DNA from 2 places in the Achromobacter sp. CF-sbj1-Ac2-l genome. Region 1 is predicted to be linked to the other one. Evidence: predicted binding sites of a transcription regulator. Region 1 holds the regulator's gene; the other holds the start of a gene.

What was found. Region 1 encodes FliA, which starts transcription of late flagellar genes. Its sites were predicted from a motif close to CTAAAGTTTNNNNNNNNNNNGCCGNTA; they were not measured.
Region 2: a site for FliA is predicted at 3,875-3,901, ahead of ACUDCK_RS20230 (flagellin N-terminal helical domain-containing protein). Genes of this name have one in related genera too.

Annotation. Positions count from the first base shown of each region.
Region 1 covers NZ_CP199855.1:2,451,849-2,463,425, reverse strand. The annotation lists gene motB (flagellar motor protein MotB) at 1-888, opposite strand, end outside; gene motA (flagellar motor stator protein MotA) at 900-1,769, opposite strand; gene flhC (flagellar transcriptional regulator FlhC) at 1,887-2,468, opposite strand; gene flhD (flagellar transcriptional regulator FlhD) at 2,500-2,823, opposite strand; gene ACUDCK_RS11220 (RNA polymerase sigma factor FliA) at 3,253-4,014, shown strand; gene ACUDCK_RS11215 (class I SAM-dependent methyltransferase) at 4,222-5,820, shown strand; gene ACUDCK_RS11210 (flagellin N-terminal helical domain-containing protein) at 6,013-7,743, shown strand; gene ACUDCK_RS11205 (hypothetical protein) at 7,904-9,973, shown strand; gene ACUDCK_RS11200 (hypothetical protein) at 10,121-11,002, shown strand; gene ACUDCK_RS11195 (putative motility protein) at 11,106-11,300, shown strand; gene ACUDCK_RS11190 (LysR family transcriptional regulator) at 11,363-11,577, opposite strand, start outside.
Region 2 covers NZ_CP199855.1:4,441,503-4,453,079, reverse strand. The annotation lists gene ACUDCK_RS20240 (N-acyl-D-amino-acid deacylase family protein) at 1-1,153, shown strand, start outside; gene ACUDCK_RS20235 (LysE family transporter) at 1,183-1,800, opposite strand; gene ACUDCK_RS20230 (flagellin N-terminal helical domain-containing protein) at 1,946-3,766, opposite strand; gene ACUDCK_RS20225 (response regulator transcription factor) at 4,184-4,891, opposite strand; gene ACUDCK_RS20220 (hypothetical protein) at 5,379-6,425, shown strand; gene ACUDCK_RS20215 (MFS transporter) at 6,567-7,727, shown strand; gene ACUDCK_RS20210 (methyl-accepting chemotaxis protein) at 8,118-9,737, shown strand; gene ACUDCK_RS20205 (fimbrial protein) at 9,880-10,461, opposite strand; gene ACUDCK_RS20200 (fimbria/pilus periplasmic chaperone) at 10,559-11,305, opposite strand; gene ACUDCK_RS20195 (fimbria/pilus outer membrane usher protein) at 11,352-11,577, opposite strand, start outside.

The DNA.
Region 1 (11,577 bases):
CTCGCGGGCATCCTTGGCGCTGACGTCCGCGGCCGCGGCGTTCTCGCTTTCGATGCGCCGCTGGGTGCTCTGGTTGAGCACCACTAGGCTGATACGTCTATTAACGGCCGCATATGGATCATCTTTAACGAGACTCATGCTCGAGGACAGACCCTGGATGCGCATGACCTTGCTTTCATTCATGCCGCCGGCCACCAGTTCCTGGCGCGAGGCGTTCGCACGATCGGCCGAAAGTTCCCAGTTGCTATAGGCGCGCTCGCCGCGGGCGTACTGCGACGCGTCGGTGTGGCCCGAGATGCTGACCTTGTTGGGCAGCTCGTTCAGAACCGGCCCCAATTCCCGCAGGATGTCGCGCATGTAGGGCTGCACCTCGGCGCGGCCGGTGGCGAACATGGGGCGATTCTGGTTGTCGATGATCTGGATCCGCAGACCTTCGGTGGTCAGGTCGATCAGCAATTGGGGCCGGAAGCTCTTGAGCACCGGACTGTTCTCGATGACGTTTTCCAGCCGCCTCTTGAGGTTTTCCAGGCGGTGCTGGTCGCGCCGTTCGGCATCACCCATCGGCTGGGCCTCGACCCGGTTGCCCTGGGCGCGGCGCTCGTCGCCGTCGCTGCGCAGCGGGTCGCGGCCGCCCCCGGGGACCGCGCTGGTCTCGGCCGAGCTGCTGGGACCGCCGGTCAGCGCCACGCGCAGGGGCATGCGGAAGTATTCGGCGATGCCCTTGAGTTCCTCGCGCGGCACGATGCTGATCAGCCACATCACCAGAAAGAACGCCATCATCGCCGTGATGAAGTCGGCGTAGGCGATCTTCCAGCTTCCGCCGTGGTGTCCGCCGCCGTGGACTTTCTTGCGGCGGATCACCACACGGTGGTTGTTTACCGTGCTCATGGCTCGCTCCGTCAGGCCTTGGCAGTGGACTTGGTCTGCCGGACGTGCTCTTCCAGCTCACCGAAAGTCGGCCGCACCGACGAATACAGCACCTTGCGGCCGAATTCGACCGCGAGCTGCGGCGGGTAGCCGTTCATGCTGGCCAGCAGCGTGGTCTTGATACATTCCAGCACCTTCATGGCCTCGTCCGTGCGGCGCTCGATGCGCGAGGCCAGCGGACCGACGAAGCCGTAGGCAAGCAGAATGCCCAGGAAGGTGCCCACCATGGCCTTGGAAATCAGGTCGCCGAGAATGGCGGGCGGCTGATCCACGGCGGCCAGTGCCTTGATCACGCCCAGCACCGCGGCCACGATACCGAACGCGGGCAGGCCGTCGGCCATCTGCCGGATCATGCTGGCAGGCACTTCGCGCTCGTGGCGGTAGGTTTCGATTTCCTCGTCCATGAGCGTTTCGATCTCGAACGAGCTCATGTTGCCGCTGATCATGATGCGCAGGTAGTCCGTGATGAACTCCATGAGCTTCTCGTCCTTGGCGATGCGCGGATACTCGCTGAAGATCGGACTGGAGGCAGGATCCTCGATGTGCGATTCGATCGCCATCAGGCCTTCGCGGCGCGCCTTGTTCAGCAGCACGTACAGGAGCGCCATGAGCTCCATGTAGACGTCCTTGCCGTAGCGCGAGCTTTTCAGCGTGTCGGGCAGCGCCTTCTTCACGAGCATCAGCGATTTCTTGCTGTTGCCGGCCAGGAAGGCGCCGAAGGCCGCGCCGAAGATCAGCGTCAACTCGAACGGCTGGTAAAGCGCGCCCATGTGGCCGCCCAGCGCTACGAAGCTGCCGATGACCGACACGATCACCACTAGAAAACCGATAACAATCAACACATCAGGCCCCTGCCAACGAAGTCTAAAACCGGCGTCAATGATCCCCTGTTCCCCCCGTCCCAAAAAGGCGGGTTACGGGGAGTTTTCCAGGGCTTTTGATGTATTTGGACGCGCCGCTCAGGAACGGGCGGCGTCTACGGCTGGCACGGATCGGCTGCCCGCGCGCGCCTTGGCGGCGGCACGGGTCTTGCCGGCCCGGGGTGGCGGACGGCAGATTGCGCACACGAAATCCGACTGCGGATCATGCGCGTGCGCAATGAAATGCCCGCCACACTGGCGGCAGGCGGAAAGCTGCAGCATGCCGCTATCGAAGAACCGCACCAGCATCCAGGCCCGGGTGAAGCTCAGCACGGGCTCGGCGGATTCGGCGTTGTCCACGCCGGCGTTCTCGAGATAGAGGCGGTACGCGTCGATGATGGCGCGGATGCCCTTGCTGCTGGTGCGCGTGTTCAGGAACGAATACACGTTGTAGAACAGCGAGGAATGGATGTTCGGCAACCAGGTCATGAACCAGTCGACCGAAAAAGGCAGCATGCCCTTCGGTGGCGAGCAACCGCGGATTTCGCGGTACAGACGTGCCAGGCGGTCATGGCTGAGGCTGGTTTCAGCCTCCAACACCTGCAGCCGCGCGCCCAGAGTGATCATGGAGCTGGCTAGCAGGATGTCATCCGCTTCCTGCGAAACGCTCTTGGTGGCCATTACGCGTGTCCGAGTGGGAATCGACAGGCCGTCAGGCCAGTTCTTCAACAGGTTGCTTGGCCAGCAGGATCGTCGCGTGCGCTTGCTGCAGCGCACCGCCCAGCACGTCGTGGGTCAGGGCCGACAGCAGGCTGTAGTCGTCGAAACGGAAACGGCACAGGAGCGAACTGGAGCTGGCCAGCTTCACCAGCTGAGCCGGAGAAAGACGCATCAGGATATCGGCAACCTCGTTGCTGAAACCCAGACGGAACATCGATGCAGCATAGTCATCGCGCAGCATGCGCTGCGCGAGAAGCAGGTAGGACAGATTCACCTCACGGATATCTGCCAGCAAAGAATTTTCGACTTGTTGCACGCCCGACTCCCTATTCCCTATCCCACCGAAGGGGCTTGATAACCAAGGACAATGGCAACGTTTGTTGCACAGTGTCCGCTGCATCCTGTTTTAATGCGAAATGTATCATTTGTTCGCAATTTAAGTAAAATTTACCACAGGTCATGTCATTTTCTATGACTTATATGACAAATCTTTGTTGATATCGCGCAACTTGAGACTTTAGATACACCTTGACATAGAAAGTCCTGACAAATGTACGTCAATTTGGCAAATAAGCATTCAAAACGTTGCGTGCTTTAAGGAATGAAATACCGGCTTTTGCCGACAATGACACCTTTCGATCACAAAATATTGCTAGCTTTAGCGTAGCCGCGCGTTTGTCGACAATGTCGCAAATTGACAACAACCGACAATGCGTCACGATGGACACCGCCTGACACTCCCGCAATGCCCCACGCAGATGACAGCTTGGTCGAATATGCCCCGCTAGTGCGGAAGCTGGCCCTGCAATTGCTCGCCCGGCTGCCGGCCAGCGTCGAACTCGACGACCTGATCCAGGCCGGCATGATCGGCCTCTTGGATGCGGTGCGCCGCTACCAGGAGACCGCCGACGCCCAGTTCGAGACCTACGCCACCACCCGCATCCGCGGCGCCATGCTCGACGAACTGCGTGGCCAGGACTGGCTGCCGCGCAGCGTGCGCGCCAAGGCACGCAAGATCGAACAGGCCATCCAGTCGCTGGAACAGCGACTGATGCGCGCGCCCACGGAAGCCGAGATCGCCCAGCAGATGGAGATCCCGCTGAACGAATATCAGACGCTTCTGCACGACGCGCAGGGTGTGCAGATCGTTCACTACGAGGATTTCGCGACCGAACCCGATACGGGCTCGGGCTCCGGCCAGTCCGACTGGACCGCCACGCTGAACCACGGCGCGGCCAGCGGCAATCCGCTCGATTCCCTGCTGGCCGGCGATTTCCGCCAGGCGCTGATCCACGCCATCGACTCGCTGCCCGACCGCGAGAAGCTGTTGTTGTCGTTGTGCTACGAGCAAGGCCTGAACCTGAAGGAAATCGGCGCGATCATGAACGTGACCGAGGCCCGCGTCTGCCAGTTGCGCTCGCAGGCCACCGCCCGCATCCGCGCCAAGCTGCGCGAACAGGCCTGGCAGGACCTGCCCCAGGAAGGGCAGATCGCGCAGATCATCTGAAGCCGCGCACGTTCGTGCCGATGTGGTCCGCACAAATCCGGGACCAGTCTGTATCGGCCTCCCACCCGACGAAACCCGGGCTCTTTCCGCCCTTTTTCAAGCCTTCCGCATCCACCATCGGCTGATAGGCTGTCGCCTGCACAATGCCTTTGCCTACGCGCGCGACCAAGCGGCCAAAGTTGCGGCCGCCTCGACACGGACTCCAAGATGACCGAACCCGATCTGTTGAACCAGGCGATTTCCAACGCCTACGACGAAACGCCCTATGTTTCAAACGCCATCTCCCATAGCGCGCCAGGCCAACTGCGGGCGGTAGCCCATCTGTTCGGACACGCGGCGCCGCCGCTCGATCAGGCGCGCGTCCTGGAAATCGGATGCGCGGCGGGCGGCAATCTCCTGCCTTTCGCGGCTGCCCACCCCGACGCAAAAATCGTCGGCGTGGACCTATCCTCGGCACAGGTGTCGGAAGGCCGCCAGGTCATCGAGCGGCTCGGGCTGCGCAATATCGAGTTGCTCGCCATGAGCCTGACAGACATCACCCCGGATTTCGGCCAGTTCGACTACATCATCACGCACGGCGTCTACAGTTGGATTCCCGCGGAGGTTCGCGAGGGGCTAATGCGAGTCTGCCGCGAGAATCTGGCGCCGGCCGGCGTAGCGTATATCAGCTACAACACTTATCCCGGTTGGAAAGTCTCGGAGGTGGTGCGCGACGCGCTCGTGCTGGGCACGTTCGGCGCCAGCACCAGCGCAGAAAAGCTGACCAAAGCGCGGGAAATACTCTCCATGCTGGAGCACGGCACAGCTGAATCCAATGCGCAAGCGATTGCGATACGCCACCTTGCCCAACATTTGCGCTCACAACCCAACCATTATCTACAGCACGAGTACCTGGAAGCGGTAAATTCGCCCTGCTACTTCCTGGAGTTCGTTGCCCAGGCACAGCAACACGGCCTGGCCTATCTGGCTGATGCAATGCCGGAAACGTCGATATCGACCAACTACGGCAACCACGTTGCCGCGCACCATCAACAGGTATCGCAAGGGTTCGACCGTGCTGTGCGCGAGCAATTTCTGGATATCGCGATCGGGCGCCAATTCCGACGCAGCCTGCTGGTCCATGCCGAACAAGCGGCCAACGCGCTGGAACAACCCGAAGCCAGCGGATTTGCCGATATGCATTTCACGGCGCTGCTGGACCTGGCGCCCTCCGGCGCCGCGGACGCGCCCCAGGACGAGCACCGTTACCAAGGTCGCACGGGAAAAACCTTGACGACGTCCGATCCCGGCCTCATCGCGCTGGTCGACCGCCTGCGCCTGGCGTGGCCGGCCACCGTTCCTTTTTCCGAATTACGCAGCCTGGTTCGCCCCCATGCCGCCGGACTCAGCGAAGAGGATCTGGACACGACCATCTATGTACACCTGGTGACGCTGCTCAATATGGGCGCCTTGCAGTATCGACTGGAGCCGGCCCCGTACCAGGACAAGATATCCGCCAAGCCCCGGCTCATCCCCGGACTGGCCACCCTGCTTGCGACGCAGCAAACGCAACTGGGGGCGTACAACCTGTGGCACCAGACATTGAATCCGCCCACCGACGAGATCATCAAATTCGTCATGGGCCGGCTGGACGGCAAGCAGACCCTGGTCACGCTGCGCAATCAGTTGCGCACCGCGCTGGCCGCCAACAAGCTGCGGCATCCCAGCGGCCAATCCGTGAAGAACGCGACCAACCTGGACGCGATCGCCCAGGATCTGCTCAAGCAAGTCCTGGCCAATCTGCAAAAAATGGCGGTCCTGCACTGACGATCGAGGCTTCGTCAGGCCCGGCCCCCGAAAAATTTGAGAATTCTTGAGTTTTGCCCTAAAGAACGATCCTGGGGCGCCGTAATCCTGGCAACGGAAGAACTATCGCATCAAAAATGCGTATTCCCGTTACACAGTTGGGCGGCCTAGCTGCCCGGTTTGAAGAAGCCTTTCTCTCTTGGGAGCCTAAACATGGCTGCAGTCATTAACACCAACTACTTGTCGCTGGTTGCCCAGAACAACCTGAACAAGTCCCAGTCCGCCCTGGGTACCGCCATCGAACGCCTGTCGTCGGGCCTGCGCATCAACAGCGCCAAGGACGACGCCGCCGGCATGGCCATTGCCAACCGCTTCACCGCGAACGTCAAGGGCCTGACCCAAGCCGCTCGTAACGCCAACGACGGTATCTCGCTGGCCCAGACGACGGAAGGCGCCGCCTCCGAAGTCAATACCCACCTGCAGCGTGTCCGCGAACTGGCCGTGCAGGCTGGTAACGGCAGCTACTCGCAAGAGCAGCTGGATTCGATGCAAGACGAAATCAACCAGCGTCTGGCCGACATCGACCGCATCTCGCAACAAACCGACTTCAACGGCGTGAAGGTCCTGTCGGGTTCGGCCAAGCCGCTGACCCTGCAAGTCGGCGCCAACGACGGTGAAACCATCACCCTGAACCTGTCGGAAATCAGCGTCAAGACGCTGGGCCTGGACGGCTTCAACGTCAACGGCAAGGGCGTGGTGCAAAACCGCGCCGCCAACGTCAACGACCTGACCGGCCCGAACGTCGCCGCTGGTCCCCTGCCCAACCAGTACGACGTCACCACCAAGAACACCAGCGCTTCGGCCGCTGACGTGCTGGGCAAGCTGAGCGACGGCAACACCGTTGTGGTCGAAGGCGCCACCGCCGCCGACGACGTCACCTACAAGTACGACGCCGCCGCCGGCAACTTCACCTACAACAAGGTGGACACGGGCGCCAACGTCGCCACGGCGATCACGAGCAAGATCGGCTCCACGCCGGCCACCGCCACGTACAAGAACAACACGCAAGAAGTCAGCATCCAGATCGCCTCCGACGGCAAGATCGCCGATGCCAATGGCAATGCGCTGTATTGGGACACCGCCGGCAACCTGTCGACCACCGACAACGGCAGTGCCTGGGCCCAGGCGAACGTGACCAATCTGACGACCTTCATGGGCACCGCCGGCACCCCGGCTGGCGTCGAACTGAGTGTCAACGGCACGACGTACAAGAGCCAAGCGGCCGCTAACATCACGTTCCAGACGACCGCCACCACCGCCGAAGTGCTCAGCAAGATCGACGGCCTGGCCACTGGCAAGTCCGCTACCGTTACCATGGGCTCGGGCGTGCTGGCCGCAACCGTCACGGTGGACGACGCCGGCCTGGTGCAGCAAGGCACCCTGGACCTGTACGTCAACGACAAGCAGGAACTGTCGACGACGTCCAAGACGGTTCAACGCTTCGAATTCGACCAGATCTCGGGCAAGATCCAGGCCATCGCGGGCGGCAACACGTTCACCTCGGCAGGCGCCACCGGCGTGGACCCCAACGCCGACAGCATCGGCAAGCAGCTGTTCGTCAACAGCGCCGGCAAGATGACGTTCGAAACCACCAGCAAGGGCGACAAGACCACCGACCCGCTCAAGACGCTGGACTCCGCCTTCACCAAGCTGGACAAGCTGACGGGCGAACTGGGCGCTGTGCAAAACCGCCTGGAATCGACCATCGCCAACCTGAACAACGTCGTGAACAACCTGTCGTCGGCCCGCTCGCGTATTCAAGACGCGGACTACGCCACGGAAGTGTCGAACATGTCGAAGGCTCAGATCCTGCAACAGGCTGGCACCTCGGTTCTGGCGCAAGCCAACCAAGTGCCGCAAACCGTTCTGTCGCTGCTGCGTTAATCACGCCGCAACGCCTGACGGTTGGGCGAGGCAGGCCGCAAGGCCTGTCCCGCCCGCCTCACGCACCAGGTCCTTCGCACCTGGTCGCACAACAAGCCGGCGCAAGCCGGCTTGTTTGCATTTGTGCCCTCCCATTCTCCCGCCGTCGAGTCCCCTGAACATGCCAGAACCCACACCCCCGCGCGACAACCGCTGGTGGGAGAACTATGCGGTCCGCTATCTGCTTCCGACCTTGACCGGCATGCTGTTCCTGCGCTGGTTGCAGCTGACCACGAAAGGGTTCTTCTCACCGATCCTACCGCCAGCGGGGGACCTGGCCGGGCCGACTCCGTTCAAGGACCTCGGCATGCCGGAATTGCTGGTGTGGGCAGGGGCAGGCTTCGCTTTTGCCTATGTCGCTTCGCTCCCCATCCTGGTGTTCCATGCCACGCGTTCACTGGAAGCCAATGGCCTGCGCAAGCCGCGCCGATTGTCGCCGTCCACGATTACCACGGGGCTGCTCTGCGCGACCATCGCATTGGCCCTGGCCCGGCATTTCTGCGACGGCTGGCCCGGCCTGCCATTCATTGCCTTGCTCATCGCCGGTGCATTCTGCCTGGCGCAGCGCCGTCGCATCAAGGCCGCGTCCTTGGGACGCGTCCCGGTGGTTGAATATGCCCGGGCGCTCGCGCGCAAGCGGGCCGGTGCGAGCGACCCGTCCCAACGCTGGGTCGATGAGTACGTCACTTCTTATCGCCACCTGAGGGAACACGGCAATGCCGCGTTCATCCTCTTGCTGCAGGTCATCCTGTGCACGCTTGTCTACATCTGCCTGACCGCCGTGCCGGGCTACGAGCGGTGGACCTGGGACACGATGCACGAGGGACAATGGATGGCTTTTGCCATCTGCTTTCTCCTGCTGGTGCTCTGGATCGCCCCCGCGGTGAGCGTGCATCAATTGAGCCAGAAGCTCGAAGCGCACCTGACGGCTGGCCGCGGTCCTGGCAGCCCCGAGACCGCCATGGCGCCCGCGCCCCGGCCGTCCGCTCCCCGCCAACCGTCGCAGCACCCCGCCTCCCCTGTCGCGCAGCCGTCCGCCGCCTCGCCCGCCCCTGCCCGGGCAACAACGCCACGCCTGCTGGCACGCATGCTCAAGACCGTATCGCAATGCTCGCCGTGGCTGCTGCCGCTGGCCTTCTGCCCGCCCATCCTGTTGCTCTGGTTCCACCTGCAGAATCTGCATTACCCGGCCCTGCTGATGTCCGCGATCAGCAGCACGGCAGGCCTGGGCGCCTTGCTGCTCCTGGGCGGACTGGTGTGGCTGTTATGGCTGTTGAGCCTGGCGTTCCCTTCGCTGCTGGTCGCCGCGAGCGCATCGCTGTACCAACCGGGCGGCGTTCCCGTCCGGCTGGTGTATGCCTGGATCGGGGTATGCCTGTGCGCGGCGGGAGGAAGTTTCGCCGCGATCCAGCTGACGGCGACCCTGCCAGGCTGGGCCTTCCATCTGATCTACGCCACACTGGCCCTGCCCGTCGGACTGGCCGCCTGGAGCCGTCCTCCCACCCCGCTCATCCCGCCCCGCAATGACAGCGTCCGGCGCGTTCAGGCGGTTCTTTCCGGTGGGTGGTTTTTTCTGATTGCGCTGCTGGCGCTTTACCTGCTGTTGCTGCCCCTGTATCTGGTGAGCCGGGCGTACGCGAAAGAACCCGACAGCCTGTACCTTGTCACGGGCGTGGTCGGCTTTTCCTTTCTGGGCGCCTTGTTGCCCGGCATTGCATTCGCCTGGCGTTGCAGGCGGGACGCACACGGCGGCCGCAAACCGATGTCGGCCAGCGGATTCGCCGTCCTGTTGCTGATCCCGCCTCTGCTTTCGACCCTGTATCTCTCCGCCATTCACAAGCAGCTCAGCTATCTGACGCTGACGGCCGCCGGAATCGTCGACAAGGGCGGATCGGACGCTCGGCCCAAGCTCTTGCGCCTGCCGGACAATTGGCGTGAACACGACCGGCAACTGACTGCCGGCTTTCCACCGTTGACGCAATGTGCCGCGACGGAGGCCGCCGCACCAGAGAAGTCCGCCTGGCTGTGCGGTTACACGAACTTCGCGTTCGGCAATACGCAATTGATCTGCGACAAGTCCTATGCCGACGACCGGGGAGGCTATGTGAGTGAGGCATTGACCTGCCTCGTGTTCGCCGGCAACCAGGTCGTCAATCTGGTGAAACTACCCAAGCCCGGACTGCGCCGCTGAAGGCTGCATTCCTCCGGGTGAAGGGCTCGCCTTGCCTGATCAAGCGGGTGTGGAAGGTGGCTTTTTGCCACCTTCTCGCTTTTTTGAGACCCACAACGCCCCCTCATAATTGCCGTCGCACGTTTTTGTATCTATATTTTTCGTAACATGACCACCACGCCTCCCGATCCACTCGCTACGCGGCATGACGGCACCACGGATCCAGACGACCAGGCGCCGGTGGATCCGCACACCCAGCGCCTGCGCGACGAGAACCGCGCCTTGCGCGAGCTGCTGGCGGCGCAGGTGCAGGCCTCGATCCCGCGGCCCAGCCTGTTCAAGCGGCTGGGCTGGGCGCTGATCAGCGCGCCCGGCGCCGCCCTGGTGCGCTGGCGCAGCCTGATCGGCCGCGAGGACGCCACCCCGATCACCGGCAAGCGCGTGGGCTACGCCACCCTGACCGTCCTCTACACGCTGGCGATCTATGGCGCGCTGGTGTTGCTGGTGGTGTCGTGGAGCACGCCGAATGCCGCGCGCACCGGCGTGAACGCCGCCGGGCCGGTGCGGGTGCCGCTCGATGCGCCGCCGAGCGCGGGCCAGGAACCGGCGAGCCCCGCCGCCGCCCCGACCGACCGGCACAGCGGCGACGGCGCCGCCACGCCCCCCAAAGAAACCGAGCCGCCGCCCTCCCCGGAACAGGCGCCGCACGGCGCGCCCCAGGAGGACGCCCCGGAAACGACCGCGCCGGAGGCCCCCACCGACGGTCCGGTCGCGCGCCCCGCCAGCGCCGCTGGCGGCAATGCCATGCCGGCCGCGGCCCGCGACCCCGCGCCGGCGGCCGCGCCCGGCGCGCCCAAGCCGACGCTGCGGATCACCGAGATTCCCGCCGAGAATCCGCTGGCCTGGCTCGACAGCCTGAAAACCGAGCTGGCGCGCTGCGCCACCCTGGGCTTTTTCGACCGCCCCGATTGCGCCTGGGCCGCGCGCAAGCAATATTGCGGCCCCAACCAGGGTTGGGGTGCGGTCAAGGAATGCCCGCCGCAGCCTTGACGCCGACGCCGACGCCGGAAAATTCTGCCGCGATGCCGCAAACTTTGCGATAATCGCTGAACCCCGGGCTTCGGCCCGGACAGCCTTCCACAGGACACCCGCCATGGATCTTTCCATCAGCAACACCGTGAACACCGGCCTGGCCATGCGCGACGCGCAACTGATGCAGGAAGTCCAGGCCCGCGTCACCAAGAAGGCCATCAACGCCCAGGCCGACACCGTCGCCACGCTGATGCAGTCGCTGCCGGTGGTCGCCATCGACGGCAAGATCGGCACCCGCATCAATACCCAGGCGTAACCGCCCCGGCGCGCGCGGCCGCGCCTCTCCCTTCCGCTTTTTCCCGTCTTCGCCAGAGGCCGTCAGGCCTCCAGGTGCCCGCGCATCAATTCCTCGAACCATTCCAGAAAGACCGCCAGCCGGCGTGAACGCTGCCGCCGGTGCGGATAGAGCAGCGTCACCGGCATGGGCGCGGCGCGATGCGCCGGCATGACTTCCACCAGTTCGCCGGCATCCAGCAGGCCCTGCACGTCGAAGCGCGGAATCTGGATCAGCCCGAGGCCCGCCAGGCAGCAGG
Region 2 (11,577 bases), 2.0 Mb from region 1:
CAGCGACGTGCCTGCGCCGGTCAACCTGTTGGGCAACGACGTTGGCGACTTTCCCTACGAGACGTTCGGCGCCTACCTGGACAACCTGGACAGGAATCCGCCCGCCGTCAACGCGGCATGCCTGGTGGGCCACACCTCGCTGCGCGCCGCCGCGATGGACGACCTGGACCGGCCCGCGACCGAGGCGGAAATCGAACATATGCAGGCGCTGCTGCGCGAAGCCATGCTGAGCGGCGCCATCGGCCTGTCCTCCGGCACCGCGTATCCCGCCGCCATGCCGGCGACGCTGGATGAACTGGTCGCGGTGGCCAGCGTGTTGCGCGAGCATGGCGGGCTGTACGCCAGCCACATCCGCGACGAAGGCGACCGCATCTTCGCCGCGCTGGACGAGGCCTTCGCCGTGGGGGCCGCGGGCGATGCGCCCGTGCTGATCTCGCACCACAAGCTGATCGGCCCGCGCAACCATGGCCGCTCGGTGCAGACGCTTGCGCATATCGACAAGGCTGGCCTGCGCCAGGAGGTGGCCCTGGACTGCTACCCCTATGTCGCCGGCTCGACCATCCTGCGCAAGGACCGCCTGGCGGTGTCCAGCCGCGTCATCGTGACCAAGTCGGTCCCGTATCCGCAATACGCTGGACGCGACCTGGACGACATCGCCCGCGACATGGGCCTGAGCCCCGAAGCCGCGGTCGATGCGTTGCAGCCGGCCGGCGCCATCTACTTCATCATGGACGAAGCCGACGTCGAGCGCATCCTGGCCTATCCGGGCACCATGATCGGATCCGATGGCATGCCGCACGACCCCGCGCCGCACCCGCGCCTGTGGGGCACGTTCCCGCGCGTGCTCGGCCACTATTGCCGCGACGTCGGGCTGTTCAGCCTGGAACAGGCGGTTCACAAGATGACGGGCAAGCCGGCGGCGTACTTCCGGCTGCCCGGCCGCGGGCGCATCGCGCCAGGCTACGCCGCTGACGTGGTCGTCTTCGATGCGGATCGGATCAAGGACGTCGCCACCTGGGCATCCCCGACGAGCCAGGCCGAGGGCATCGATTATGTCCTTGTCAACGGCGAGATTGCCTGGGCGTTCGGGGCAGGGTCGGGCAGGCGCAGCGGCCAGGTGCTCAGGCGTCGGGACGCCCGCGCGCGGGCGTGACACCCCTGTGCGCGCGCCGGCCGCCAGCCCTAACGGATCGCCGCCAGCTTCACCGCGAACCCCAGCAGGAACACGCCCGCCAGCCGCTCCAGCAGATTCGCCACGCGCGGGTTGGCGCGCATGCGCTCGGCCAGGTGGTGCGTCAGCAGCACCGCCGCCAGGCCGTAGAGAAACGTCAGCGCCGCCACCGTGACCGCCATGAAGGCGAACGTCACCAGGCCCTGATGCCGGACCGGGTCGATGAACAGCGGGAAGAACGCCATGTAGAACATGATCGCCTTGGGGTTCAGCAAGGTGATCATCGCGGTCTGGCGCAGGTAGCGGCCGTTGTCCATGCGGCTCGGACGCGGCGCGGCGCCGGGCTTGCTGCGCATCATCTGCAGGCCCAGCCAGGCGAGATACGCGGCGCCGGCCCACTGCACGATATGGAACGCCGTGGGATAGGCCGCCAGCAGCGCCGAGACGCCGGCCACCGCCAGCCACATCAGCACCTGGTCTCCCAGGATCACGCCGCAGGTCGCCGCCAGGCCCGCCTTGATGCCGCCCTTGCCGGTGGCGGTCAGCAGGGCGAAATTGCCCGGGCCGGGGATGATCAGCAGCATGATGAAGGCGAGCACGAATGCGCCATAGTCGGTGACACCGAGCATGGAAAGACTCCCGAAAAGGTAACGGGCATTGTAGATCCGCCCGGCGTGACGCGCGGCCGATCTCGCCGGCAACGAAAAGGCCGGCCCCCGCCCGCCGCAACGCGCGACGGAGGGGGCCGGCCCGATGGGCTGGCTGACTACGCGATCAACGCAGCAGCGACAGCACCGTCTGCGGCACCTGGTTGGCCTGGGCCAGGACCGACGTGCCGGCCTGTTGCAGGATCTGGGCGCGCGACATGTTCGACACTTCCGTGGCGTAGTCGGCGTCCAGGATGCGCGAGCGCGCGCCGGACAGGTTGTTGATCACGTTGTTCAGGTTGTTGATCGTCGACTCCAGGCGGTTCTGCACCGCGCCCAGTTGGCCGGACACTTTGTTCAGAAGGTTGAAAGCGGAATCTAGCGTTTTCATCGGGTCGCCAGTCTTGTCGCCCTTGCTGGTGCTTTCGAGCGTCAGGCTGCCGGCTTTACTGCCGGCTCTGGCGACGTACAACTTCTTGCCGTAGTCGTTGACGGCGACGTCTTTGTTGTCGGTGACGTCTGTGCCGATAGCAGCGCCAACCTGATGATGGAACGTGCTGCCGCCCGCGATGGCAGTGATGTTGCCGGTATCCGGATTGAACTCGTAGCGTCGGACAGTTTTGGACACCGTCGTCAGTTGCTGCTTGTCATCCATATACAGCAAATGATCGGCATCGGTGTCGAGTTGGCCAATTTGCGTTACCTGCAGGGTCAGGCTGAACGCGCCCGCTTCAATCTTGACTTCGGCAGGCGTAGCGGTAGGCTGGGCTTTGAGGTCCGCCGCCAGCTTCTCCTTGGTGATGGTCGCCTGGAACTTGATGTCTGCCGTCCCGGCGGCCTGGCTCTGGTACGTCGTGCCGTTCACGGTCAGTTTGACGCCTTCAGCAGTGGCGCCGGTACCGATGTAGGTCGTCACGTCGGCTAGCGTTGCCTGAGTAAAAGCAGCGGCACCCGGAGCGGCACCACCCGTCAGGCCGTCATTGACTGACAGATTGCCCGCGGGGTCCCAGTACAGCGCCTTACCGTTGACATCGGTGATGTTGCCGCTAGAGGTGATCAGGATGTCGGCCTGAGCGGTCTTGTTCATGTACGTAGCCGCGATCGGCTTGGCGCCGATCTGGCCCCTGATGGTTGCTTCGACGGCGGTATCCGTATCGGTATCGTCGTAGACGAAGTTGCCCGCGGCGGCGTCATACGTGTAGGTGGTGGTAGGTGCTGTACCGCCGCCTGCAGGCGCTGCGCCTGTCGTTTTGATAATGGTACTGCCGTCCGTCATCTGGCTCATCAGGTCAGTGGTCGTGGCGGCGGTGTTCGTTTCCGTGACGTCGTACTGATTGTCCGTGCCCGCCACAAGCTGGATGTTCGGGCCAATCATGTCGCTGACTTGGGCCTTCCTGTTATCGATAATGCCAACGCCGTTGACGTTGAAGCCGTCCAGGCCCAGCGTCTTGACGCTGATTTCGTTCAAGTCCAGCGTGATGGTTTCGTTGTCGTTGGCGCCGACTTGCAGCGTCAGGGGCGTGGCCTTGTCCGACAGTACCTTCACGCCGTTGAAGTCGGTCTGCTCGGAGATGCGGTTGATGTCGGCGAGGCGCTCGTTGATTTCGTCCTGGATGGAGTCGAGCTGCTCTTGCGAGTAGCTGCCGTTGGCGGCTTGCACCGACAGTTCGCGCACCCGCTGCAGGTGGGCGGTGATTTCGGAGGCGGCGCCTTCCGTCGTCTGCGCCAGCGAGATGCCGTCGTTGGCGTTGCGGGCGGCTTGGGTCAGGCCCCGGACGTTGGACGTGAAGCGGTTGGCGATGGCCATGCCGGCGGCGTCGTCCTTGGCGCTGTTGATGCGCAGACCCGAGGACAGGCGCTCGATGGCGGTGCCCAGCGCGGACTGGGATTTGTTGAGATTGTTCTGAGCGACCAGCGACAGATAGTTGGTGTTGATGACTGCAGCCATGTGTTAGCTCCTTGGCAGAGTGAGGCTTGATCGAGGCGGGCAGCGGCGCTGCCCGATTGCCAACGTGATGAACCGAGAATCAGCGTTCGGGTTCGTCCGTTGCCAAAACTACGACCCTGCCAAATTGATCTTTAGACGATCGCGGCGCAAACGGCTGTCTTATGATTTTTGATGAGTTTTGCTGGAAATTTTCTGAAACACGAGCTTTTACTCGCACGAAAAAGAAGGCCCCACTCGCGGGTAAGCGGGTGGGGCCTTCGGCCTTGTCTCTCTTGGGGAAAGTTGCAAGACATGTGTAGTGTAGGCGTTTGGGCGCCGCCGAAAACTCATGAATACTCAACGGCGCAGTGGAGCGCGAACGGGGAGGGGGCGCCGCGGCGGGTATCGTCGGGCGCCGGCGGCGCCGCCGCGCGCAAATCAGTCGTGCGTCGCGATGCCGATCCTGCCCTCGCGCAGCACCAGCAAGGACCCTTCGGAATAGATGTTGCGGATCTGCAAGGGGGCATCGCGCAGGGTCGCGAGTTTCTTGCGGACCCGATAGAGCAGCGCGTCGATGCGGTGCTGATCGTAGATGACTGCCGGATAGCCGAGATTCTGCGACATCCGCTTGTGGCTGACGGGGTACTTCGGACTCTGGATCAGCGTCGCCATGACGATGGATTCCTTGGCCGTCAGGCTTAGCTGTTGGCCGTCCGACGATCGCAGTTGGCGCGATTGCACGTCCAGGGTCCAGTTGCAGTGTGAGATCGGGTCCGGCGTCGCGGTCACGAGCCGGCGTTCGAGCGCGCTGACGGTGACCGCCAGCAGCGCAAGCTGGATCGGCTTGATCAGGTAATGGTCGGCGCCGTCGCTCAGGCTCTGCAATTGAGCGGGCATGCGCACGTTGTCGGTCAGTACGATGATGCCCATGGCGGGAAACGTGCGGCGCAGCGGCGCGATGTGGCCGAGCATGTCGCCATCGGGCAGCGACGCGGCGGTCACCAGGATGCCGGGCGGGGACTGCCGGATGTGTGCGAGCGCGTCCTGCACGGTGCCGCAGACGTGCACGCCGCGGCCGAGGCCGGCGATATGGTTGGACACGCTTTCGGCCCATTCCGGCGGATCTTCAACGACAAGAACGCGCATACCTGCGATTGGTTTCCCGGGCCACGGACTGCGTCGACGACTGGACGGCGGGCCTTCTTCCGCCAGCGCGGCATCGCGGAAGCGACGCCCATCCGATTCTAGATTTGTCCTTGCGGGAAAACGCGGTTTGGCGTCTTAATGCGGTCTGATATCAAGGTCGGCGTCGCGGCAAGATTGCGGGAGGAGACTCGGGCGGCGGGTGCGCGGCCTCGGTGCAAAGGCCCGCGTCTTCAGAAACAATCGCAACAATAGTTTTCTTGCGAGCGCGCCCTGCGCGAGCCTCCCGGCACCGTATCGCCGCGCATCATCGCGCCGCGGCCCGTGCGAATGCGGGCTTGGCGTCCGCCCCATCGCGCCGGCCGCGCGAAATCCCACCGTGTTGCCCGCGTGGCCCGATGTTTCAGCGTGCCTCGCCGCGCTTGCGCTCCGGCCCAGAGGCAGTAGCATGCGCGCTCAGACCGATTCAGCCTCATTTAAGGACCGATCCATGACCTTGCCGCGCCCGCGCCTTGCCTTGTCCCTCCTGACGCTTACGCTGGCGCTGTCGGGGTGCGTGAACATTCCGTCCTCGAACGGATACGGCACCCGCGACGATCCGCGCTACGGGCAACTGCTGGACCTGATCAACGAGGCGCTCAAATCGGACATGGCGGTGGTGCTGGTGGCCGACCTGATGCCGCACGCGACGCTGAAAGACGCCTTGACCATGACGCAGTGGACTCCGACCGTGATCTGGATGCACGAGAAGGCGCCGCAGGTGACCTTCAGCCGCAAGTTCCAGACCAATGCGCTCAAGCGCGACCCGAAGGAAACCTACCTGTTCCAGGCGTTCGAGGTGCATATCCTGCCGCCCGGCAAATACCTGCTGACCGGCGGCGACGACTACAAGCTGAATGCGCTGCTCGATCAGGTCGGGGCCAAGCGCGGGCCGGAGGGATCGGGCCGCGGCGCCAACGGCACCGCCTATCTTTCGCCGGAACTCTATCGCGAGTTCTACAGGCAGCAGGCGTGGCGCGACGCCACCACCCACAGCGAGACCAAGACGCGCCAGGTCTGCACGGCCGTGCACGTGGCCTCGGGCGCCTGCGTGAGCTGGGGCGAGCAGCAATACACCGAGACCTCGGCGGGGATGCCGGCGGGCTACTACGAGGAAACCGATTCGCGCGATATTCCCGCCATCAAGGTGCAGGCGCGCATCCCGCCCAAGCAGGCGCTGGCGAGCTTCACGCTGCAGGGTGGACAACTGGTACTGAGCCAGCGCATGCACCTGAAGACGCCCAGCTACAAGTTCCGCCAGTCGGCCTGCCGCGCGGTCGACCCCAAGATGATCGAGTGCCCGCTGGAGGACCTGACCGTCTACACCCGCCCGGCGCCGATGGAGTTCGCGCAGAAGTACCTGGCGCAGCGGACCCTGAGCGCCGAGCACCAGGCGCTGCTGGCCAAGCTGCAGCCCATGCAGATCACGCCGCTGGGCAAGCAGGGCATGGAAGATCCGATCTGGGGCGTGCCGCTGTCGATGGACAAGGGGCGCTAGGCCGGCGCGCGGCGGGAAAAAAAGAGAAGAGCGCGCAACGCGGCGTTGCGTTTGGCGGGGGTAAACTCCCCCACCGCCCCGTCGCATCGGAGCGCCTGACCGTCGCCATGCAACTGTCCCACCCGGATCGAGGAGTGGACGATGCAACGCCATTTCCTTGTCCTGTTGTTGCTGTCGCTGACCCAGATCGTCGGTTGGGGCGTGGTCGGCGTGCTGCCGGTCATCGCCGCGCCGGTCGCGTCCGACCTGGGCGCCACCTTGCCGTCGATATTCCTGGGCACGTCGGTCATGTATGTCGCGATGGGGCTGGCCGCGCCGCTGACCGCCCGCGCGTTCCGCCGGTTCGGCACGCGCCGGGCGATGGCGGCGGGCGCCGCGCTGATCGGACTGGGCCTGGCCCTGTTGGCGCTGTCTCCGGGCCTAATGGCCTTCTGGGCCGCCTGGGCGCTGATCGGCGTGGCGGGCGCCGCCTTCCTGACGACCGCCGCCTATGCCTACGTCGTGGAATATGCGCAGGCACAGGCGCGCGGCCTCATCGGCACGCTGATGCTGGTGACGGGCCTGGCGGGCAGCGTGTTCCTGCCGGTCACGGCGTTTCTCGATCACCTGATCGGCTGGCGCGATGCGCTGCTCGTGTACGCCGCCGTCATGGCGCTGGCCGTGGGCCCGCTGCTCTGGTTCGGCCTGCCCGCGACCGGGGCGCCCGCGACCGCGGCCGCGCGGCCCGGCGCAGGCGCCCATGGCAGGATCTTCGCGCTGCTGGTGACCGCGATAGCCTTGAACAGTTTCGTCACCTTCGGCATCCAGGCCGTGGGCGTGCCGCTGCTGCGGGCCATGGGCATGGATCTGGCGCGCGCCGTCGCGGTTGCGTCGCTGCTGGGCGTTTTCAAGGTCGGCGGGCGCTTGCTTGACCTGCTGGGCGGCGGGCGCTGGGACGGGCTGTCCACCGGCATTGCCGCGGGCGCCATGATTCCGCTGGGGCTGGCCGCCATCTGGATCGGCGGCGCGGGCCTGCTGCCGGTCGTCGGCTACCTGCTGCTGTTCGGGGTCGGCAGCGGCGCCTTCGCGGTGGCGCGGGCCACCATGCCGTTGGTGTTCTTCGACAAGGCCGGCTATGCGGCGGCGATGGCCGCCATCGCCTTGCCGATGAATCTGATCAACGCCCTGGCGCCGCCGGCGCTGGCGGTGTCGATGGAGCAGGCCGGCGCGCCGGTCACGTTCGCGCTGCTGGGCGGGCTGAGCGTGCTGGCGCTGGCGGCGCTGCTGGCGCTGCTGGCGCTGAGCCGCTTGCGACCGCCGTAGCGGTCGAAGTCCGCCCAGGCCTCGGACCAGTTGAAGGCGACGCCGACGATGCCGACGCCGCCCAGGCGTTGGTCGACGGCCAGCAGCTTCGCCGCCGCGCGCATGAAGGTATCGCTGACGTTCGCATCGGGGGCTCGCGGATCGCTTGGACCTTGTCGCACAGGTTGCTGGCGTCCAGGGACGGCTATGCAGCGCTACGTATCACTGGGATTTATAAGGGGCTTAAGCCGTTGCTTGAACCAGCGCGGTGAACAGCCGAGCAAAGTCGTCATTCCTAGGGTTATCCCTAATCTCTTCCTCGCCCTACCATGCCGGTCCGGTTCAACAAGGCCCCGGAACAACAACAGGCGATCATCGCGCCACCCGGCCGGGGCGACATAGGAAGCAAGCATGTTTGGCCTATTTTCTGGTCTGCGTATCCGCGCCCGCCTGTCCGGCGCGTTCTTGATGGTGGCGCTGCTGGGCGGCGCGGTCGGCGCCTTCGGCGTGTGGGGGCTGGCCCGTATCAACGACATGAACAGCCAGCTCTACGAGGTCGAATTGCGCGGCCTGTCCGACATGAAAAACGCCAACCTGCAGTTGGTGTATGCCGGCCGCGCCCGCAACAGCTATCTGGCGGCCTCCACCGAGGCCGAACGCGAGGCCAGCCGTAAACAGTTCGACAGCGCCGTGCGGCGGCTGGACGCGCTGCGCGATCGCGCCGCCAGCTACTACCTGGCGCCCGAGGACCGCCAGTTGCTGGCGCGCTTCAGGCAGGCGCAAGACGCCTGGAAGCGCGACGCCGAGGCTTTCTTCACCGCCGCCCGCGAGCTGCCGCTGCGGGCGAAGGATTCGCGCGCCGTCGAGATCGAAAAGCACGTGATTGCGTCCTCGGAGCAACTGGACGGCGTCATGGACCGGCTGGCCGAGTCCAAGGAAGCCAGCACCGCGCGGTCGGTGCAGGCGGGCTCCGACCTCTACGAACGCACGCGCCTCATCATGATCGCGCTGTCGATCGCCGGCGTGGCGCTCGGCATGCTGCTGGGCGGGTTCATGACGCGCGGCATCGTGCAGCCGCTTGGGCAGGCGGTGCAGGCCGCGCGCCGCGTGGCCGCCGGCGATCTGACCGGCGACATCCGCGTCGTCACGCGCGACGAGACGGGCGACCTGATGATCGCCCTGCAAGCCATGAACCACGGCCTGGCCGCTATCGTGCGCGATGTGCGCGATGGCTGCGAAGGCATCGCCTCGGCGGCCTCCGAGATCGCCCAGGGCAACGCCGACCTGTCGCAACGCACCGAGGAACAGGCCGCCTCTTTGGAGCAAACCGCCGCGTCGATGGAGCAACTGACCAGCACCGTGCAGTTGAACGCCAGCCACGCCGGCCAGGCCGAGCAACTCGTCACCCAGGCCTCGGCCGTGGCCGTGCGCGGCGGCAATGAAGTCGATGGCGTGGTGCGCACCATGGACGCCATCTCCGACAGCTCGCGGCGCATCGCCGATATCACGAACGTGATCGACAGCATCGCCTTCCAGACCAACATCCTGGCCCTGAATGCCGCGGTCGAGGCCGCGCGGGCCGGCGAGCAGGGCCGGGGCTTTGCCTTGGTGGCGGGCGAGGTTCGCACCCTGGCGCAGCGCTCGGCCGTGGCCGCCAAGGAGATCAACGCCCTCATCAACGAGTCCGTCAGCCGCGTCGAAGACGGCGCGCGGCAGGCCGGCGCCGCCGGCCGCACCATGCGTGAAGTGGTGGCCAGCGTGGGTCAGGCCGTGACGCTGGTGCGCGAAATCGCTGGCGCCTCGGCCGAACAGTCCACCGGCATCGGCCAGGTCAATCAGGCCGTGGCGCAGATGGACGGCGTCACCCAGCAGAACGCCGCGCTGGTGGAAGAGGCCGCCGCCGCGGCCGCGAGCATGCGCGAGCAGGCCGGACGGCTGACGCAACTGGTCCGGCGCTTCCAGGTCGATGCGGTCACCGGCGCACGCGTGCTGGCGGCGCGACCCCTGCCCGCGCTGTCCGCGTCCGAATGAGAGAGGATCGTCTCATTATTGCGAACAACGGAATATGCCGTTTCGGTCGCGGATATTTGGCAGAATGGATTCGGGTAAAACGTTTCGCCGATCGCGGCGAGGGCTGGCGCGCGGCGGCCGCCGGCCCTCGCGAGTGCGTCGCTTAGAAGTAGGCCAACGCGTAGGTGACGTTTGCCTGGACCGAGCCCGTGCTCGACGTGACCGCTCCGGGTCCGCCCACAACGGACATGCGGGCCCAGTAGCGCAGCTCGTTGCCGCCGCCGGTCAGTTGCTTCGCGTTCGCGGCGCTGGGGGTGGCGGCAAGATTGACGGGCGTGGTGCCATCGCTCTCGAGCAACTGCACGGCGACGGCGGTGGCGGTTCCGGTACTGGAGATCTTGCCCAGCTGGGTGTTCGTGAAGGTGCCGAGGAACTGGACCGCCACCTTGGACAATTTGCCGTTCGGGTTGGGGGTGGTCCCCGTATCCTCGTCGAACGAGCAGCCCGTCAGGTGGATGACGACGGGCACCGAGTCGGAGAATTTCCCGGGGCCATTCAGCATGCGCTGGGAGACCTGGCCCAGGTCGATCGTCATGTTGCTGTCGGCGGCGGAGATGGAGCAAGGCCCTTCGATGACCGTCGCCGAAAAGGTGATGGTGCCGGAGCCGCTGGTGCCCGCCGCAAATCCTGGCGCTGAATGGAACGCGACCGCGGCGGCGAGGGCGAGAGTGGATTTCTTGATCATGGGTGACTCCTGTGTTTCCTCTGTGGAAAGTGCATGAATGGTCGCGGACCGTATCTGGCGGTCCGCAACCGTGAAAAAGCGTGCGCGGGTCGCGTCCCTATTCCTTGACCCGTTCCTTGAATACGCAAACCCCCGCCGCACAGTGGTAGCGGCTGACGCGCATGCCGCCGTAGTCGTCGACATTGCCCATCATCAACTGCTTGGCGTCCGCGGGTAACTGGGCCTTGACCGCTTGCTCGGACAGCGGCGCGAGCATGATCGGCGTGTCGAAGCCGGGCAGCAGTTGCTTGCTGTCCGTGCCCAGCCACATCACCGTGAGGTAATAGGGCGACGTGTTCTTGAGCGTCAGGGTGCGGCCATCGGTGCGCGCCTGCAGGGCCTGTTCCGGCGCCGCCTCGCCGCGCTCGCCCAGCTTGGGCGGCCGTATGAACAGCTTGAGCTGGCTCTGCGTGGTCAGTTGCAGGAGGCTGGCGTCCTTGTCCTTCGGCGCCGGCGGGATTTCGCGCACGTTGAAATAGAACAGGGTCTCGCGGTCCTGCGGCAGGCGGGCCTTGGCCGCGGCGCTCATCTGCATGATCCGCACCTGCGCCTTCTTGCCCGCGTCAATGCGTTGCAGCGGGGGCAGCGCCAGCAGGTCGTCGGTCATCTTGCCGTCCTGGTCCTCGACCCAGGCCTGCGCCAGGTAGGGGGTATCGGTGCTTTCGTTGGTCAGCACCACCGAGACCGACTTCTGTTCGGTGCCCAGGATGATGCGGGTGCGATCCACATTGACCGCGCCCTGGCAGAGGGCGGGCAAGGCGAGCCAGGCGCAGAGCAGCGGTCCGGTGATATGTCTGAGTTTCATGTTTTCGCTTTCAAAATGAACGTCATGGGATGCGGGATATCAGGTCTCATTGGCAGGGCAGCGGCTGCGGGCCCTGGGCCAGCGCCGCGGGCGCGGGCAGGGTCAGGTGGCATTCCTTTTCGCCAGCCCAGGTCACGGTGAGCGCGTCGCGGTCTTCCGCGGTCACGCCGCTCAGATAGACCAGCCCCTCGTCGCCCACCATGCCGGCCGTCATGCCGGAACGGGAGGACAGCACCAGGGCGCCCAGCGGCGGGGCGTTGCCGTCGCTCAAC